One region of the Streptomyces saintjeani genome, then DNA from elsewhere that is predicted to be linked to it. Evidence: riboswitches for the same ligand, from Rfam matches in the RefSeq annotation. Region 1 holds a riboswitch; each other region holds the start of a gene.
The links. Region 1 has a riboswitch for cyclic di-AMP ahead of ACQCO7_RS20295 (M23 family metallopeptidase). Riboswitches for the same ligand answer to the same signal wherever they lie in the genome.

Region 1 (6,563 bases):
GTGGTACGGGACTTGCTGTTCCGCAGGGTCGGGCATCGCCGGTAGGGCAGACGCACCATCGCGGCGGAACCCAACCCTCGTTATGGTCATGACGTGTCGACCAGTGCCGCGTACCCGCCCGTCCCTCACCCTCCGATACCGCGCCCCCGCTGGTGGCGACGCCCCTCCGTGCGGTACGCCGCGCTGATCACCCTCCTCGCGGTCTCCGGCGTCGTCATCCTCGCGCTGGTCCGTGAACAGACCGGCACCCGGGGCCTGTTGGTGGGGCTCGGACTGGCCGTCTTTCCCGTGCCCCTCCTCGTCACCGCGTTCCGCTGGCTGGACCGCGTGGACCCCGCCCCCTGGCGGAACATGGTCTTCGCGTTCGCCTGGGGCGCCTGCGCGGCGACGCTGATCGCGATCGTGGCGAACACGTTCACGACGCAGTGGATAGCGAACACGACGGCGGACCCGGACGGCGCGGACACCCTCGGCGCCACCCTGATCGCGCCGATCGTCGAGGAGTCGGCCAAGGCCGCGGCCGTCCTGCTCGTCTTCCTGTTCCGCAGGCGGCAGTTCACCGGCCTCGTCGACGGCGTCGTCATCGCGGGAACCGCGGCGGCCGGGTTCGCGTTCACCGAGAACATCCTCTATCTGGGCTCGGCGTACGGCACGGACCGGATCGCCGGCGACGCCGTGTCCGTGACGGCGGCGACGTTCTTCGTACGGGTGATCATGTCCCCGTTCGCGCACCCCCTGTTCACGGTCTTCACCGGCATCGGCTTCGGCCTCTCCGCACTCACGGTCGGCGCCCGCCGGGTACGCCGGGTCCTGTTCCCCCTGACCGGCCTGGTCCTCGCGATGGGCATGCACTCCCTGTGGAACGGCTCCGCGCACTTCGGCGCGCTCGGCTTCTTCGTCGTGTACGGCGTGTTCATGGTCCCGGTGTTCGGCCTCCTGACCTGGCTGGTCATCTGGACCCGCCAACGCGAACTCCGCTACCTGCGCGAGGAACTCCCGCCGTACGTAGCGGCGGGCTGGCTCTCCCCGGCCGAACCCTTCGCCCTCGCCTCGATGAAGGCGCGACGGATCGCCCGCGACTACGCGACGCACTACCTGGGCAAGCCGGCGGCGAAAACCCTCGCGGAGTACGAATCGACGGCGCTGGCGCTGGCCCAACTCCGCCGCCGGGGCCGCCTGGGCCACGCCCCCACGGACTTCGTGGCCCGGGAACAACACCTGCTGACGACACTCTGGACGGCCCGCACGACAACTCGCCCGGCCTTGGAGTACGCGGCTCGCGCGACGGCTCCGGTGATGCCAGTGGCTCTGCCTTGGCAGCAGCAGCCTTGGCAGCCGCCGGTGACGTGGCAGCAGCCGACGGCGTATGGGGTGCCGGTGGGGCAGTATCCGCCGTATGGGGGCTACCGGGCTTAGGGGAAGGCCCCTGAGGGGCCCACCCACCTCTTTTCAGCCCGTCCGGCGCTTGAGGACGAGGCCCTTCGGGCCGAACGGGGTCCAGGGGCGGAGCCCCTGGCGGGGTCGAAGGGGTGGAACCCCTGGGGATGGGAAGGGTAGGGGCGGCGGGGACGAGGAAACCCACCCCTACGCCGAAGCCTCCGTGAGCCGCCCCACCTCCGCCTCCGTCAGCTCCAGCTCCGCCACCGCCAGCAGCGCCGGAAGCTGCTCCACCACCCGCGCGGAAGCGATCGGCGCCGCGACCGTCGGCTGAGCGGCGAGCCACGCCAGCGCGACCGTCGCGACCTCGGCCCCCCGAGCCTGCGCGACCTCGTCGAGAGCCGCGAGGACCTTCACTCCCCGCTCGGACTCCAGGTGCTTGCCGGCACCGCCGGCGGCACGCGCGCCCTCGACCACCGCACCCGGCCGGTACTTGCCCGTGAGGAAGCCGGACGCCAGCGCGAAGTAGGGGACGGCGGCAAGCCCCGCCTGGGAGACGACGTCCTGGAGGGAACCTTCGTACGTGTCGCGGGAGACGAGGTTGTAGTGCGGCTGGATCGCGACGTACCGGGCGAGGCCCTCGCGGTCGGAGAAGTCGAGGGACTCGCGCAGGCGGTCGGCGGAGATGTTGGACGCGGCGATGTGCCGGACCTTGCCCGCCTTCACGAGTTCGTCGAGCGCGCCGATGATCTCCTCGACCGGCGTGTCCGGCTGGTCGAAGTGCGTGTAGTAGAGGTCGATGTGGTCGGTGCCGAGGCGCTTCAGGGAGGCGTCCGCCGCCGCCTTGATGTTGTCCCCGGAGAGCCCCTTGAACTCGGGGTGCTGGCTGACCTTGGTCGCGATGACGACGTCGTCCCGGTTGCCGCGCGAGGCGACCCACCTGCCGATGATGGCCTCGGACTCGCCGCCGCTGTTGCCGTCGACCCACGCGGAGTAGGCGTCGGCGGTGTCGACGAAGTTGCCGCCGGCCGCGGCGTACGCGTCGAGGACGGCGAAGGAGGCCGCCTCGTCGGCGGTCCAGCCGAAGACGTTGCCGCCGAGGGAGAGGGGGAAGACTTCGAGGTCGGAGGAGCCGAGCGGGCGCAGAGTAGTCATGTTCTACGTCAACGGCGGTCCCGGACGGACACATTCCGCGACGACCGCAAAGTTCCGGTCAGAAAGAAGGCCGCCCCGAACACCGAGGCGGCCCGGATTCCTACGACGACCTCACGGGTTCAGCCCGTTGCCCCGCAGCCAGGCCATCGGGTCGATCCCGGTCGCGGCCCCATCGGGGTGCACCTCCAGGTGCAGGTGCGCCCCGGTCACGTTCCCGGTGGCCCCGACCCGCCCGATGACATCGCCCGTACCGACCTTCTGGCCGACACTGACGCTGATCGACGACTGGTGGGCGTACCAGATCTGCGTGCCGTCATCCAGGGTGAGGATGGTGCGGTAGCCGTAGGACCCGGCGTACCCGGCCTCCGTGATGGTCCCGCTGTGGACGGCCTTGATGAGCGTCCCGGAGGGAGCCGCGAAGTCGAGCCCGGTGTGGTAGCCGGACGACCACAGCGCCCCGGACTGCCCGAACCGCGACGTGAGGGTGTACGACGAGGTCGGCAGCGTGTACTGCTTGGCGAGCTCGGCGAGCCGCGCCTCCTCGGCCTTGCGCTTGACGGCGGCGTCGGCCTCTTCCTTGGCGTCCTCGACGTTGGCCTGCGCGGCCTTGGCGGCCTTGGAGGCGGCCTCGGCCTCGGCGCGCTGGGCGGCGACCTTGGCCTGCTGCTCGGCCTGCGTCTGCTGGGACTCGGCCTGCGCGATGATCCGGCTGCGCAGCGCCTCGGCGGCGTCGGAGGACTCCTGGCCGGCCTCGGCGACGATGTTGCTGATCGGCGCGGGGTCCTTGGCCTGGTCGCCGTCGTCGGAGACGAGGGAGCCGACGCCGGGTATGTCGGCGACGTTGATGGAGACGGGCGCGTTGCCCGTGTTGGCGCTGGCCATGCCGCCCGCGCTGACGGCGGCGATGACGCCGACGCCGAGGACCGTGGAGCTGCGGGCGAAGCCGCCGCCACCGGTGCGCTGCTTGGCGACGCGGTGCTTGCCCTTGACCGGCGCGAGGGAGTCGGCGGTGGGGTTCCACTCCTCCCAGGGGCCCTCGTCCTCGGCGCGGTAGCCGCCGAACCCGAAGGTCGGCTTGGGGGTTTCCTGGGCAGTCGGGTTCGCCACGCGGGCGCACTCCTTTCCTTCCGCCGCCTACCGGGTTAGCTGACGGGTTCGGAGCGGGAAGGTCTCCTACGCGCGTAAACCGGCCGCTCGTGAGCGGTGGCGTCCGCGTGATTCACCCCAAGGTGGTGGTTCCCCGGTTCCCTCGCGGGATTCGGCGCGTGCGCACGGAGCCGTCTCTTGTGACGGCTGGGACAACCGTGCTGCGTTATCGAACGTTAATCGACCCGGGGGCCCGTTTCCAAGCCGTTCCTCTTGATCGACAAACATTTCTGGCCCGGGATTATTGGGTCAACCACAGGGAAAAACGGGCGAGTTGGGGTGCCGATGAGAACATCGCGATACAGAGAGTGATCGATTCCGGACAGAAAAGAACCGGGACCCTGTTTCCAGGATCCCGGTTCTTTTTCAGTAGCGGGGACAGGATTTGAACCTGCGACCTCTGGGTTATGAGCCCAGCGAGCTACCGAGCTGCTCCACCCCGCGCCGTTGGCTTAACTATAGGCAGACACAGGGCGGATCACCAAACCGGTTCGCTAGACCCCCGGATTACCCGCGTGCGTCAGCGTCTCCCAGGCCACGAACAGGTCGTCCGTACCGGCGGGCCGGTGCCGCTCCACCAGCCGGTGCGCCGCCGGGACGGACTCGCCGAGGCGGCCCTCCAGGTGGTTGACCAGGACCTCCAGGTCGGGGCCCATGTTCCGGTCGACCTTCCCGCCGCACAGCCACGCCGGGGCCTTCTCGCCCTCCTGGTAGCGCGCGTGCAGCTCGGCCGCCGCCTTCAGCCGGTCCTTGGCCTCGCCGTACAGGTCGACGCCCTGGTGCCAGGCCGTCTCCGCGATGTGCGAGGCCGCCGCCAGCGAGTACCCGGCGTGCTTGAAGTTGCGGCACGTCTCCTGGGAGACGCCGTCCTTGAACATCGTCTGCCCGAACCAGTACTTCGTGAGCTTCGCCGGGTCGTCGAGGCCGGCCTTGGCGGGCGCGATCGGAACCCTGCCGTCCTTCTCCAGATAGAAGTACGCCGGGACCCGCGCCCGGAACCTGCTCAGCGCCCGGTCGAAGACCTTGTGGTCGTTCGTGAACACCCCGATGCCGATCGCCGCGTCCGTCATCGCGAGGTCCCAGTTCCCGTTGTAGTCCGGGACTTCTCTCGTGACGACGGGGAGGTACGCGTTCCTCAGCATGTCCTCGAACCTGGTCACCCGGGCGTCCGGCCACCCCGCCCCCGGCGTGTGCCGGACGATCTCCGCCGCCCGCGCCCACGTCGAACCCGCCCACGCGGTCTGCAACCCGGCGTCGTCCTCCGTGTGCCGCCGGATCTTCCCCGACCAGGCGTCCATGATCTCCCGCGCCTTCACGGCGTGCGCCCGCTTGCCGGTCACCCGGAACAGCAGGGCCTGCGTGTACGCGGCGATCGCGTCCTGCCGCTCCTCCACACATCCGTGCGCGGGGCGGTTCGGCTGGTCGCCGCCGGGGCAGTCGACGCTCTCGTACGGCTCCGGCCGGTACTTGTACGAGCCGTACTTGCTGTCCCGCATGTCCAGGTAGGCGCGCAGCCAGGGCTGTTTGCCGGCGTGCACGTTCTCGCGGGCGACGTCGAGCTGGACGTCGTTCACGAGGACCCCCGGGTGCGTGAAGGACGCGTCCGGGGGGAGGGCTCGGGCCATCTGGCGGGTGCTGTCGGTGGACGTGGAGCAGGCGGCTAGGGCTGCGCCCAGGAGGAGGGCGGTTACGGCTTTGGCTGACCTCATGTGGGCAGCGTCACCGCCCGCCCGCACCCCCGCCAGTCGTATCACCCCAACAGATGACCATTCGGTGCCTTTGCCGCCTTCTCGTACTCCGGCAGCAGGACCACGTCCACCCCCGCGTCCCGCAGCAGCCCGTTCCCGTCCGCGTCCCGCACGAAGGTGTCCGGCTCGACCCACGCCGTCACCACCCGCCGCACCCCCGCGTCCAGGATCAGCCTCGCGCACGGCGCCGGCCGCGAGGCCCTCCGGGCGCAGGGCTCCAGGCTGGAGTACACCGTCGCCCCCGCCAGCCTCGGATCCGCCGGGTCCAGCTTCGCGAGCGCCGCCTCCTCGGCGTGGACGACGGTGTCGGCGCCCTCTCTCGAAAACCCGCGCGCCATCTCCGTACCGTCCCGCGCGACGATCACCGCGCCGACGCTGAAGGCGGTCTCCGAGGGCGGGCAGAGTGCGGCGAGGTCGCAGGCGAGGGCCAGCCAGTGGTGGTCGGCCGGGGTCACACCCGGCCGGTACCGCATCAGGACGACGTCCTCGATCTGCCGCGTCTCGATCAGCCGGAGCCGGCTGCGCTCGTACTCGCCGGGCCCGAACAGCCGGGGCGCCTTCGGGTCCCCGACGAACAACGGGGCCACCACGAGCTGGAGTTCATCGGCCAGACCCGCCTGGATGAGCTGTGTGTGGACCGTGCCCCCGCCCTCGACCATGAGCCGCCGGACGCCGCGCTCGTAGAGGTCCGTGAGCAGCCGGTGCCAGTCCAGCTCCGGGCCCAGGGGTACGACGTCGGCGCCGATCCCGAGTCCTGCGATGCGCTGGGCGCCCAGGTCCGTCGTATAGACGGCCTTCTCCCCGCCGGTGTGCCAGAACCTGGCGTCGGGGTCGAGGTCCCCGGACGCCGTGACCGTCACCTTCAGGGGGTACTCGGCGCGGCCCTCGGCGACGCGGGCGGCGCGGCGGTCCTCGGAGTAGACGAGGAGGCGCGGGTTGTCGGCGCGGATCGTGCCGGCGCCGATCAGGATCGCGTCGACGGAGGCGCGGACCGCGTCGACGCGGTCGAAGTCGGCGGGGCCGGAGAGGAGGAGGCGGTCGGGGGCGGTGTCGTCGAGGTAGCCGTCGAGGGAGACGGCGGCGGAGAGGAGGACGTACGGGTAGGGCATCGGTGCGGTCTCCCCAGGCTCGTATGGC
Region 2 (6,563 bases), 680 kb from region 1:
GCTGCTGGCGTTTCGTCTGGGAGCGGTAGACGCGGGCGGCGGTCTGCTCGCCGAGGGCGCGGAGCCTGGTCGCTGTGGAGAACCGGTCCTTGTCCTTGACGGCCATGCCGGCGCCTCCCGTTCCCGTTCATACGTGCGTACGTCCCCGCACACGGTACGGGACCGGGTACGGGGACGTACTAACGACTTGGCTAAGCCTTAGCCCTTGAAGCGGGGGAACGCACTGCGACCGGCGTACACCGCCGCGTCGTCCAGGATCTCCTCGATGCGCAGGAGCTGGTTGTACTTGGCGACGCGCTCGGACCGCGCCGGGGCGCCCGTCTTGATCTGGCCGCAGTTCGTGGCGACCGCGAGGTCCGCGATCGTGACGTCCTCGGTCTCGCCGGAGCGGTGGGACATCATGCACTTGAAGCCGCTGCGCTGGGCCATCTCGACGGCGTCCAGCGTCTCCGTGAGGGAGCCGATCTGGTTGACCTTGACGAGGAGCGCGTTGGCGGCGCCCTCCTCGATGCCGCGGGCGAGGCGCTCGGGGTTGGTGACGAAGAGGTCGTCGCCGACGATCTGGACCTTGTCGCCGAGGCGGTCGGTGAGGACCTTCCAGCCGGCCCAGTCGTCCTCGAAGAGCGGGTCCTCGATGGAGACGAGCGGGTAGGCGGCGACCAGCTCCTCGTAGTACTCCGTCATCTCGGCGGCGGAGCGCTCCTTGCCCTCGAAGAGGTACTTGCCGTCCTTGTAGAACTCGGAGGCGGCGACGTCGAGCGCGAGGGCGATCTGCTCGCCGGGGACGTACCCGGCCTGCTTGATCGCTTCGAGGATGAGGTCGAGGGCGTCGCGGTTGGAGCCGAGGTTCGGCGCGAAGCCGCCCTCGTCGCCGAGGCCGGTGGACAGGCCCTTGGTCTTCAGCACCTTCTTGAGGGTGTGGTAGACCTCGGTGCCCCAGCGCAGGGCCTCGGAGAAGGACTCGGCGCCGATCGGCGCGATCATGAACTCCTGGATGTCCACGTTGGAGTCGGCGTGCGAGCCGCCGTTCAGGATGTTCATCATCGGCACCGGCAGGAGGTGCGCGTTCGGGCCGCCGAGGTAGCGGAAGAGCGGCAGGTCGGACGCCTCGGAGGCGGCGTGCGCGACGGCGAGGGAGACGCCGAGGATGGCGTTCGCGCCGAGCGAGCCCTTGTTGTCGGTGGCGTCCAGGTCGAACATGGCCTGGTCGATCAGGCGCTGCTCGGTCGCGTCGTACCCGACGAGCTCCGGGCCGATCTGCTCGATGACGGCGAGGACGGCCTTCTCGACACCCTTGCCCTGGTAGCGGTTGGGGTCACCGTCGCGCAGCTCGATGGCCTCGAAGGCACCGGTGGAGGCGCCGGACGGGACGGCGGCACGACCGGTGCTGCCGTCGTCGAGGCCGACCTCGACCTCGACGGTGGGGTTGCCTCGCGAGTCGAGGATTTCCCGGGCTACGACGACGTCGATGGACGGCACGAGCATCTCCTTCAGTGTGACGCGGGTACGCAGACCTCGTGGGCGCTGCGAGGACGAGCCTAACCGGCTCCGGGGCTCAGGCCAGCCGACCGCCCGCCCCATGGGACAGAACCGACCGTACTCATTGTTCATACCCGGAACAAAGAGGGGGTGGCCGGACGGCGAACAACGAGGGCGGACCAAGGGGGCGAACCAGGGGGCAGGCAAGGGGGCAGGCAAAGGGGGCAGACAAAAAACCCGCTCCGGTGCGTACGGGGGAACACGCACCGGAGCGGGGGCCCGTGGGGGACGGGGGGGGTGACCCTCACGGTGTCTTCACTGTGAGGTCCACGGATGTGAGCGGCCTGTGGTTCAGCTGAGCGTCAGCCGGTCACTTGAGGTGGAGCTGCTGACCCGGGTAGATGAGGTCCGCGTCCTGGACGATGTCCTTGTTGAGCTGGAACAGCTTCTGCCAGCCGCCGGCGACCTTGTGCTCGGCCGCGATGGAGCTGAGGGTGTCGCCCTTGACGACCTTGTACTCGCCGTCGCCCTTCTTGACCTTCTGGCCGGTCGGGGTGGTGACGGTCTTGGAGGACGTCGTCTTCCTGGGGGTGCTCTGCTTGGGGGCGGCCTGGCGCTCGGTGGAGCGGGAGGAGGCGGACGACTCCGTACGGCTGCTGGAACCACTCGACGAGGAGCCCGAGTTGGAGGACGAGCCGCCGCTGTAGGACGCGCCCGACAGGCCGACGCCGCAGCTCGGCCAGGCGCCCTTGCCCTGGGAGGCGAGGACCTTCTCGGCTATCTCGATCTGCTGCGACTTGGTGGCCAGGTTGGCGGTCGAGGCGTACGCGGTGCCGCCGTACGCGGCCCAGGTGGAGGCGGAGAACTGGACGCCGCCGTAGTACCCGTTGCCGGTGTTGATGGACCAGTTGCCGCCGGACTCGCACTGCGCGACGGCGTCCCACTCGGAGGCGGTCGCGGCGGAGGCGCCGCTCGCGGCCATCAGGGGGGCGGCGACGGCGACACCGGTGACACCGGCGAGCGCGACGACACGGGTGGCCTTGGACGGGCGGCGGTGCTTGCCCTTGCCGGAGAACAGCATGGATCGATCCCCTCACCGACGCCTGCGAGGTGAGCTGTCGGGTTGGGGCCGGTTGAGTTGCCCCGTCACTTCCGTGACTTCACCCCTAGCCGGGCACGGCGTCAACCACCGTTCCCAGCGCTTACCTTGGGTCCCCCGCTCCTGCCTACGGCGCTTGCGCGACGACTGTTCCCGGACGGCCGCTGGCAGGATTCGGCGTTCGCGGCAGCCGGGGCTCGGGGTGCCGAGCGTCACGACCGTAGGCATGCGCTCAGCGGATTTTCAAAGACGATCAGGGCTTCTGAGACTCATCCCACACTTTCACCAAACTGGGACATTCGCCGCGAACGGGTACGCCGAACTGCCGTGATTCCGCCCGCTTTTACGCCTTTGCCGTACGCCGGTCACTTGCCGAGAGACAGAGTCTGACCGGGGACGATGGCGCTCGGGTCGGCCCCGATGAGGTCCCTGTTCGCGGCGTAGAGGGCTCGCCATCCGCCGTCAAGCTCAAGGGAGTCGGCGATGGAGCTGAGCGTGTCCCCGACGCGGACGGTGTACGACGCCGGCTCGTCCGCGCTGACGCCGCGGTGCTTGCCGGTGCCGGCGGTGGAGAGGGTGGACACGGGCGCGGGCGGGGTGATGAGGATCGGCGAGGCTCCGACGGCCGCACCGACGCTGGTGTCGACGAGGCTCCAAGACTCGGCGGGCTGCGTCGCGTTGCCCGACTTGTCCCCGTACGACGGTTCTGTGGGCTTGCTGTCCGGGGTCTGTGGCGCGTCCGGGGTGACGATCCGGCCGGACCCGCTGTCCTTGCCCGCCTCGGCCGAATTCCCGGTCTCCGCCGAGGAGCCGGGGGTCTTGGGGGTCTGCGGGGTCGCCTCGGGGGACTTCCCGGGGGTCGCCGGGGCGGGGGACGGCGACGACGGCGTGGGCGCCGGGGACGGCGAGGCGCCCGGGTCCGTGCCGCCGGAACCGGCCGTCGAGCCCGATCCGTTGGACGTACCCGATGTTCCGGACGTATCGGTCGAACCCGTGCTGGGGCTGGGGCTCGGGGTTGTGTCCGTCGCCGCCGCGCCGCTCTCCTTCGTCAGGCCCGACGTGAGCGCGCAGATGGGCCAGAAGCCCGGGCCCTGGTCGGCGAGGATCCGCTTGCCGACCTCGATCTGCTCGGCGCGGCCGGCGAGGTCGGGGCGCTCGGCGTAGGTGAGGCCGCCGTACTTCTTCCAGTCGTCGAGCTTGATGTGCAGCCCGCCGAACTGGCCCGAGCCCGTGTTCTCGTCCCACGCGGCGTCCGTCTCGCAGTCGGCCACCTTGTCCCAGACGGTCGTTCCCTCGATCCCGGCCGGATTGCCCGCCGCGCTCGCGCCGCTCGCGCCGAGCAGCGGGATGGCGATCGCGGTGCCGGTCACTCCGGCGGCGACAAGGAGCGCCGGAGCCTGGCGGGGGCGACGGTGACGGCCGTTCCCGGAGAGCATGCGGACACCTTTCTCACGACAGTGGGGGGCGGGGGCGGCTGGCGGGCCGCTCCGGCTTGCGAACGTATCGGCATACGATCACTTGTCACAAGTTCATGCCGCGCGGATCACGTGAAGATCACGGAGGTGAGGGCGTGTCATGTTTGCGCTCCGGGGGAGCCGTTGCCGTGTGCGCCGGCGGGCCCGCACGCGGCTGATCAGGGCATTGGCGTGAAGCCGACCGGCAACGTCCGCAGCCCGCGCATGATCAGGCCGCCTCGCCACCTCAACTCCTCGGGGCTCACGGCGAGTTGAAGATCCGGCAGGCGTGTGAGAAGTGTCGCGAGCGCGGTCTGGCCCTCCAGCCGGGCGAGCGGGGCGCCGAGGCAGTAGTGGATGCCGTGGCCGTACCCCAGGTGCTGGTTGTCGCGGCGGGTGAGGTCGAGGGTGTCGGGGTGCTCGAAGCGGGCCGGGTCGCGGTCGGCGGCGGCGAGGACGACGAGGACCGGGTCGCCGGGGGCGATGTGCTGTCCGCCGAGGGTGAGTTGCTCGGTGGCGAACCGCCAGGTCGCCAGCTCTACGGGGCCGTCGTAGCGCAGGAGTTCTTCGACTCCGGTTTCGAGGAGGTCGGTCTTGCCCGCGCTGATGGACTTCTGGAGGAGGTCGCGTTGGCCGGGGTGCGTGAGGAGCGCGAGCGTGCCGTTGCCGATGAGGTTGACGGTCGTCTCGAAGCCGGCGAACAGGAGGATGAACGCCATCGCCGCGGCCTCGTTCTCCGTGAGGTGCTCACCGTGGTCGGAAGCGCGGATCAGGCCGGAGATGAGGTCGTCGCCGAGGTCGCCGCGTTTGCGGTGGATGAGGTCGAGGAGGTAGGCGCGCATCTTCTTGACGGACCGTGCGACGCCGCCCCTGGGGCCGCCGCCGTGTCTGATCATCATCCCGGCCCAGTCCCGGAAGTCGTCCTGGTCCTCCCGGGGTACGCCGAGCAGGTCGCAGATGGCGTAGATGGGGAGGGGGAAGGCGAAGTCGTGGATGAGGTCGGCCTCGCCCTTCGCCGCGAAACGGTCGATGAGCTGGTCCGTCAACTCCTGTACGCGGGGGGCGAATTCGGCGACCCTGCGCGGGGTGAACGCCTTGCTGACGAGCCGCCGCAGTCTCGTGTGGTCCGGCGGGTCGATGTTCAGCAGGTGCGTCATCAGCTCGGCCTTGCGCTCCCCCGGGATACCCGTTCTGCCCTTCGCGTGTGCCGGTTCGTCGTGGTGGGCCGGGTTCTTGGAGAGGCGGGCGTCCGCGAGGGCCTGTCTGGCGTCGGCGTACCGGGTGACCAGCCAGGCGTCCACTCCGCTGGGGAGGGTGGTCCGGTGGACGGGGGCGTGCTCCCGCAGCCAGGCGTACGCCGGGTACGGGTTGGAAGCGAACTCCCAGGTGAAGAGGGTGGGGGTGCTGTCGGTCACTCGCCGACGGTATCCCGTTTCCGCCGGAGCGCTTCGGCTCGGGCCCGGGCGAAGGCGTCCCCTTGTGCGGCGGCCTCGTCGTACGTCTGTAGCGCCTCGGTACTACGACCCGACCTCTCAAGTACTACGCCGAGGTGCGCGAGGTCGAGGGGGTCGGTACTACCCCTGAAGTACGACTCGGCGTCCTGGAGGGTCTGCGGGTCGGCGCGGAGGTCGTCGAGGATGCGTACGGCTCTGTCGTCGCCGTCGTGCGCCGCGCGCTCCAGGTAGGGCTGGGCGGTCTCGGTCTCGCCGCGCAGGACGTGGTAGGCGGCGAGGTTGCGGGCGAGGGGGGCTTCTTCGTCTTGGCCTTGGTCTTGGCGCAGGTAGTACTGGGCGGCTCGGGAGGCGTCGCCGAGGCGGAGTTCGAGGTCGCCGAGGTGTGCGGCGGCCTGCCTGTCGTCGGCGGCTTTACGGAGGGCCCGGTCGGCCAGGGCCAGGTGGGCTTCGGCGAGGAGGCGGTGGGCTGTGGGGGTGGGGGCGGGGGCGTGGTCGGTGGCCTGGAGGAGGTAGGGGAGGGCTCGGTCGGGGTGATTCTTGCTGAGGAAATAGGCGCCGACCCGTTCCGCCACCTCGTGCCTTCCGGCGTCGGCGGCTCTCCGGAACCAGTCCATCGCGGCTTCTCTTTCCCCTTCGGCCTCTTTGAGCAGGCCGAGCATGTGCATGGCTTGGGCGTCGCCGGCCACGGCCCTCGGGGTGAAGTGGGTGCGCGCGTTGATGTGGACGGTGTGCCGGTCCTCGGTGCCGTACGAGGTGTCCGCCAGGGCGGCGCGCCAGACGCGGGCCGGTATCGGCCTGTCCTCGCGCAGCGCCGCCGCGACCAGGGCGCCGTGGGGCCGCCACGTGCCCTCCCGGTCGCCGGGGACCAGCAGGCCGGTGACGCCGTACCGGCGCTCGGACGCCCAGGCCAGCGCCTCGTCCACGGCCTCGGTGCCGCCGTAGGCCGTCTGCGCCCTGGTCAGCAGTTCCCGCGTCATGCCGCCGCGTACACCGCACCGTGCGAGGTCGACCGACGCCAGCAGCGGGTACTCGCGGGCATCGCGCCGGCTGCGTGCGACGCGCATCCGGCGCCAGGTG
Region 3 (6,563 bases), 3.5 Mb from region 1:
CGGACGCCGAGCCGACCACGGCCCTCCCGGCGATGGCCCCGCACCTGCGGGCCCTGCGCCGCCGCGCCTCCCTCACGCTGGAGGCCGCCGCGCGGTCCGCCGGGCTCTCACCCGCCTACCTCTCCCGGCTGGAGACCGGTCAGCGCCAGCCCTCGCTGCCGATGCTGCTCGCGCTCGCCCGGGTCTACGGTACGACGGTCTCCGAACTCCTCGGCGAGACGTCCGCCGTACGGGACGCGGTCGTGCGCGCCGGGGACATGGAGCCCACCGAGGCGGGCGGCTGGACGTACGTCCAGGCCGGGGCCGCCGGGCGCGGGATGCAGGCCCTGCGGGTGCGGGTGCCGCACGGCGCACAGGGCGACATCGTGCGCGTGCACCCCGGCGAGGAGTGGCTGTACGTCCTCACGGGGCGCCTGCGCCTGACCCTCGGCGACTCCACGCACCTCCTCGACCCCGGGGACAGCGCGCACTTCGACTCGCTGACCCCGCACCGCATCGCCGCGCGCGACGCGTCCGGCGTCGACCTCCTGTTCGTCCACACCCTGCTACAGAGCCCCACGGCCACGCTGTGCCTGGGGCCCAACCCTGGAGACACACCATGAGCGACAACCGTGAGGAAGGCTTCCCGCGCGCGCTGTGGATCAGGCTGCTGATCTACGTCGTCGGCGGTCACATCCTGGCGCTGTTCATCTGGTTCCTGTTCGAGGCGGGCTCGCGGCAGTAGGCGGGGCCGGGGGCCGGGGCTGCGGGGGATCACTCCAGGAAGCGGTCCTTCAGGCGCGCCCGCAGCTCCGGCGTCACCCCGAGGCCCCGCTCCAGATACGCGTCCACCGACCCCCAGTGCTCGTCGATCGCGGCGAAGGCCGCCTGGAGGTACTCGACGCGGGCCTCGAACAGGGGGCTGAGGAGTTCGGTGACCTCGGGGTCGCGCGCGGGGGGCACGGAGCCGTCCGTCCGGCGCAGCTGGTAGCGGCGGTGGGTCGCGTTGGACTCCAGGTAGTCCGCGACGATCGCCTCGCGCTCGACGTCCAGCGCGAGGAGCGTCACCGCGATCGACAGGCCCGCGCGGTCCTTGCCGGCGGCGCAGTGCATCAGCGCGGGCGTGCTGTCGTCGGCGAGGGCGGCCAGCACCCGCGCGTGCTCGGGCGTGCGCCCCTTGATGATCGTCCGGTACGAGGCGATCATCCGCCCGGCCGCCTTGCCCCCGCCGAGAAGCTCGCGCAGCTGCTCGATCCTGCCGTCGCGGACCATCGCCCAGAACTCCGCGCCGTCCGCCGGGTCCGACAGCGGCAGGTTCACGTTCCGCGTGCCCGGCAGCTCGACGTCCGGGCCCTCCAGCTTCTGGTCCGCCGCGTTGCGGAAGTCGAAGACCGTGTGCAGCCCCAGCGAGGCCAGGAACGCGGCGTCCTCCTCGGTCGCGTGCGCCAGATGGCCGCTGCGGAACAGCACGCCCTGGCGCACCCGGCGCCCGTCGGTCGTCGGCAGGCCTCCGACGTCACGGAAGTTGCGCACACCTGCCAGCTCGGGTTCGGTCGAGGGGATCTGCTGCGTCACGGGGTCTCCCTCCCAGTCGGTCCCGGACCGGCGCGGCTCAGGAAAATGGCCGGTGGGACACGCTGTCGACGATACGACATGGGGGTGACACCCCATGAGTTGTCCACAGGCGTTGCAGGCGGCCCCGGGGACCCCCGATGATGTTGCTGTCTGGTCGTACGTGTTCGTATGTGTTTTAACTGATTTTCGATCGTGTGAGGGTCTGATGCTGGAAACCGCTGAGAACGGGCGTACGTGGCTCCTGTCGGGCCCCACGAGCAGTTACGCCCTCCACCTCACCGAGCGCGGCGAGCTGCTGCACCTCCACTGGGGACCGGCGATCGCCCTCGCCGACGCCGAGGCGCTGGCGGCCGTCCCGCTGCCGCACGGCTCGTCCTTCGAGTCCGCACTCGACGGCCGTGAGGAGTACCCCGTCGAGGGCGGCCCCCGCTTCACCCGCCCCGCGCTCTCCGTGCGCACGCCCGCGCGCCGGGGCACCGAGTGGACCTTCGACGCGTACGAGGCGGATGGCGACGAACTCCGGCTCGCGTTCCGCGACGGCGGACTGACCGTCGCGCTGCACTACCGGATGCGCGGGGACGTCGTCGAGCGCTGGGCCGTCCTCGGCAACGACGGCGGCGAACCCCTGGAGCTGCTGCGCGCCGACTCCGCGACCTGGACCCTCCCGCACCGCGAGGGCTGGCGCCTCTCCCAGCTCCACGGCCGCTGGGCGGCCGAGTCCCGCCTCACGCGCACACAGCTCACCTACGGCGAGAAGGTCATCGGCAGCCGCCGCGGCCACACCGGCCACCCGCACCTGCCCTGGGTCGCCCTCGACACCGACGCCACCGAGGAGACCGGCGAGGTCTTCACCACCGCCCTCGGCTGGTCCGGCTCCTGGCGGATCGCCGTCGCCCAGCTCCCCGACGCACGCGTACAGATCACCGGCGGCGCCGGACACGACGACTCGGGCCTGCTCCTCCTCGCCGACGGCGACTCCTTCACGACGCCCGTCTTCGCGGCCCTGTGGTCCGACGGCGGCTTCGGCGGCGCCAGCCGCGCCTGGCACGCCTACCAGCGCGAGCACGTGATCCCGGACGCCGGCCAGGACCGCCCGGTGCTGTTCAACTCCTGGGAGGCGACCACCTTCGACATCTCCGAGGAGCAGCAGCTCGTCCTCGCGCGCAAGGCCGCCGACATCGGGGTCGAGCTGTTCGTCGTCGACGACGGCTGGTTCGGCAAGCGCGTCAGCGACCGCGCGGGCCTCGGCGACTGGACGCCCAACCCCGACCGCTTCCCCCAGGGCCTCAAGCCCCTCGCCGACCAGGTGCACGGTCTCGGGATGCGGTTCGGCATCTGGGTCGAGCCCGAGATGGTCAACCCGGACAGCGACCTCTACCGCGCGCACCCCGACTGGGTGCAGTTCCAGGAGGGCCGCACGCGCAGCGAGTTCCGCAACCAGCTGATGCTGAACCTCGCGCGCGAGGACGTCCAGGAGTACCTCTGGGAGCAGCTCGACACCCTCCTGTCCAGCGCCCCCATCGACTACGTGAAGTGGGACTTCAACCGCTGCTTCACCGACGCCGGCTGGCCCGGCGACCCCTACCCGCAGCGCCTGTGGGTCGACCACGTGCGCGCGCTGTACCGGCTCCTGGACCGGCTGCGCGCCGCGCACCCCGGCGTCGCCTTCGAGTCCTGCTCGGGCGGCGGCGGCCGGATCGACCTCGGCATCCTCAGCCGCACCGACCAGGTGTGGACCTCCGACAACACCGACCCGCTGGACCGGCTCGCCATCCAGCACGGCTTCAGCCAGATCCACCCCGCGCGCGTGATGGCCGCCTGGGTCACCGACAGCCCCAACACCCAGCTCAACCACCGGGTCAGCTCGCTGAAGTTCCGGTTCGTCAGCTCCTTCGCCGGGGTGCTCGGCGTCGGCGGGGACCTCTCGGAGTGGACCGACGCGGAACTCGCCGAGGCGCGCGAGTGGGTGGAGCTCTACAAGAAGATCCGGCCCGTCGTCCAGCAGGGCGACCTGTACCGGCTGCGCGCCCCCGAGGGCGGTCTCAGCGCCGTGCAGTACGTGCGCGGTGACGACACCGTCGTCCTGGCCTGGCTCCAGGCCCAGCACTACGGGGAGACCGCACCGGCGGTGCGGCTGCGCGGACTTGACGCGACGGCGTCGTACGAATGCCTCGAAACCGGCGAGATCCACCGGGGCGCGGTGCTGGTGCATCACGGGCTGCGGACCGGGCTGAGCGGTGACCTCGATGCGGCGGTATTCCGGCTGCGCCGCATCTGAGGTTTCTGTCCGAATTGGGAAATCTGTGAATCGGTTGCGTGAGCAGGGTCATATTTCTGGCCCTGCGCTACGCGTCATGCGCACGTAATAGGCCGGATTTTCAAGGGGATTCAGGGGTTCGGAGGGTTTTCGCGCGGTGTGCGCGGACGGTCGAAACACACCGTGAATCGACAGGAAAGAGATTCATATACAACTTCTGCTTGTCCCCGTGCGTCCGCGTCGCCTACGTTCATCACCAATCCGGGCGGACGCCGAATCCTGCCGCAGTCCGGAGCCGAACACACCCACCAAGGAAACGGCAGGAGCGGGGGACCCACAGGCAGTTCCGCCTGGTCCGGTCTTCCGGAGCAGGCTTGGGGTTAAGCGGTGCCTCGGCACGGCCGGACATCTCCTGTCCGCACCCGACAGCTCACCTCGTAGGCGCAGGAGAGGAAATCCATGCCCGCCAGGGGTAAGCACCGCCGCCCGAAGCCGCCTCGTTTCTCCCGGTCGCTCGCCGTGGCCGGAACGGGTGGCGCGGCGCTCGCCATTCCGCTCATCGGGGCCACCGGGGCACACGCCCAGACGGCGTCCGCCGCGGGCACCACCACCGCCGCCTCCGTGGCGCCGGTCTCCGGGAAGACCGTCCAGGCCGTCCCGGTCGCACGCACGGCCTCGGCGACGACGTCGGCCACCACCCGCAGGACGACCACCTACACCGTCCGCTCCGGCGACTACCTCTCGAAGATCGCCGAGGAGCAGAACCTCACGGGCGGCTGGCAGCGGCTGTACGAGGACAACCGGGACGCCGTCGGCTCCGACCCGTCGCTGATCCACCCCGGGCTGCGGCTGTCGCTCGGCGCGAAGGCGGCGCGGGCGGAAAGCTCCTCCGGCTCCTCGTCGTCGAGTTCGTCGTCCGGCTCGTCCTCCTCCGACTCGCGGTCGTCGCAGCGGTCGTCGCAGAAGTCGCAGGGTTCCTCGGACTCCTCGGCTTCCTCGAAGGGCTCCTCCTCTTCCTCGAAGAGTTCCTCCTCGAAGGCCACCACCGAGAGCGCCTCGTCCTCCTCCGGCTTCACCCTCCCCGTCCGGGGCGCGATCATCGGCACCGGCTACCGCGTCGCCGGCAGCATGTGGTCCAGCGGCTACCACACGGGCGTCGACTTCGTCGTCCCGAGCGGTACGACCCTGCGGGCGGTCGGCGCCGGTACGGTCGTCGCGGCCGGCTGGGGCGGGGCGTACGGCAACCAGGTCGTCATCAAGCTCGCGGACGGCTACTACGCGCAGTACGCGCACCTCTCGGCGCTCAACGTCTCGGTCGGCCAGACCGTCAGCGCGGGCCAGCAGATCGGCTACTCCGGCGCCACGGGCAACGTGACCGGAGCGCACCTGCACTTCGAGATGCGCACGACCCCGGACTACGGCTCGGACATAGACCCGCTCGCGTACCTCCGCTCGCACGGGGTCTCCGTCTGACACCAGCGTCGCCCGACACGCCTCCGAAGGCCGGACCCCCGATCCCCGGGTCCGGCCTTCGGGGCGTTCACCAAGCATGACCCTGTCGGTTCTTGCGCGATCATGATCGTTCTGTTGCGGTCGTGTGGCATCCGTCGACAGCCGGGAAAGCGCGGGCACACAGTGATCTCCGTCCCCCGCAAGCGCTTTCCTGGAGGTCCCGTGTCCGGCGTCCACCGACGTACCGTCATCAAGGGCGCCGCAGTCGCGGCAGCCGCCACCTCGTTCTCCTGGGCCCTGTCCCGCCCCGCAGCCGCGGCGTCCGGCACGGCCGCCGGCACCGAGCTGCACTGGCTGGAGGGCGCCCCCGACGCCCACGCCGGCACCACCTGGGGCGTCCCCTGGGCGCGCGGTACGCACAGATCCGGACAGCCCCTGAAGCTGACGACCGCCGACGGCACCGACGTCCCCGTCCAGACCTGGCCCACCGCCTACTGGCCCGACGGCTCGGTCAAGTGGACGGCCCACGCGATCGCCCCCGACGCCCCCCGCTCCGAGCGCTACCTCCTCGACGCGGGCACCCCGGCCGCACCGCGGCACCGGGTGGCGGTCCGGCGCGCGAAGGGCGGCGTCGAGGTCTCGACCGGCGTCCTGACGGCGCTCTTCGCGGCGAAGGGCGCCGACACCGTCGTACGGAGTCTGAGGCGCGGTGGGGTCGAGGTCGCGCGGGACGGGCGGCTGGTCGCGCTGCGGCAGGGGAGTGTGCAGGGCGGGGCCGAGGTGGAGGCGTTCGCCGGGCGGGTGGAGAAGGTGGAGGTCGAGCAGGACGGGCCGGTGCGGGCCGTGGTACGGGTCGAGGGTCGGCACCGGCACGGCGGGCGGGGGTGGCTGCCGTTCGTGCTGCGGTTCGCGTTCTCGGCCGGTGCGGAGTCGTTCCGGCTCGTGCACACCTTCGTCTGGGACGGCGAGCAGGAACCCGGCCGCGACCAGGGCGACTTCCTGCGCGGGCTCGGGGTGCGCTTCACGGTCCCGCTGCGCGACCAGGCGTACGACCGGCACATCCGCTTCGCCGACTCCGGCGGGGGCCTGTTCGCCGAGGCCGTCCAGGGCATCACCGGCCTGCGCCGCGACCCCGGTGCGGCGGTCCGGGCCGCGCAGGTCGCCGGGGAGAAGCTGCCCGACCTCGCGACCTGGGACACGCGCGTGTCCAGCCGCCTCGCCTACATCCCCCAGTGGGGCGACTACACGCTGGCCCAACTCACCGCCGACGGCTACCAGATCCGCAAGCGCACCAAGGCCG

Region 2: another riboswitch for cyclic di-AMP. It lies ahead of ACQCO7_RS17080 (transglycosylase family protein); the one in region 1 lies ahead of ACQCO7_RS20295 (M23 family metallopeptidase).
Region 3: another riboswitch for cyclic di-AMP. It lies ahead of ACQCO7_RS36140 (peptidoglycan DD-metalloendopeptidase family protein); the one in region 1 lies ahead of ACQCO7_RS20295 (M23 family metallopeptidase).

The regions. Positions count from the first base shown of each region.
Region 1 is NZ_CP189624.1:4,484,661-4,491,223, forward strand. Features, by position in the region: gene trmB (tRNA (guanosine(46)-N7)-methyltransferase TrmB) at 1-45, shown strand, start outside; gene ACQCO7_RS20285 (PrsW family intramembrane metalloprotease) at 94-1,416, shown strand; gene ACQCO7_RS20290 (aldo/keto reductase) at 1,585-2,532, opposite strand; gene ACQCO7_RS20295 (M23 family metallopeptidase) at 2,644-3,639, opposite strand; cyclic di-AMP (ydaO/yuaA leader) riboswitch at 3,649-3,806, opposite strand; tRNA gene ACQCO7_RS20300 (tRNA-Met) at 4,049-4,122, opposite strand; gene ACQCO7_RS20305 (alginate lyase family protein) at 4,173-5,387, opposite strand; gene ACQCO7_RS20310 (dihydrofolate reductase family protein) at 5,429-6,535, opposite strand.
Region 2 is NZ_CP189624.1:3,800,906-3,807,468, forward strand. Features, by position in the region: gene ACQCO7_RS17070 (FtsB family cell division protein) at 1-106, opposite strand, end outside; gene eno (phosphopyruvate hydratase) at 199-1,485, opposite strand; gene ACQCO7_RS17080 (transglycosylase family protein) at 1,850-2,560, opposite strand; cyclic di-AMP (ydaO/yuaA leader) riboswitch at 2,565-2,723, opposite strand; gene ACQCO7_RS17085 (LysM peptidoglycan-binding domain-containing protein) at 2,944-4,014, opposite strand; gene ACQCO7_RS17090 (cytochrome P450 family protein) at 4,212-5,447, opposite strand; gene ACQCO7_RS17095 (hypothetical protein) at 5,444-6,563, opposite strand, start outside.
Region 3 is NZ_CP189624.1:8,022,833-8,029,395, forward strand. Features, by position in the region: gene ACQCO7_RS36120 (helix-turn-helix domain-containing protein) at 1-602, shown strand, start outside; gene ACQCO7_RS36125 (DUF6126 family protein) at 599-724, shown strand; gene ACQCO7_RS36130 (tyrosine-protein phosphatase) at 754-1,554, opposite strand; gene ACQCO7_RS36135 (alpha-galactosidase) at 1,760-3,832, shown strand; cyclic di-AMP (ydaO/yuaA leader) riboswitch at 4,108-4,270, shown strand; gene ACQCO7_RS36140 (peptidoglycan DD-metalloendopeptidase family protein) at 4,271-5,284, shown strand; gene ACQCO7_RS36145 (exo-rhamnogalacturonan lyase family protein) at 5,486-6,563, shown strand, end outside.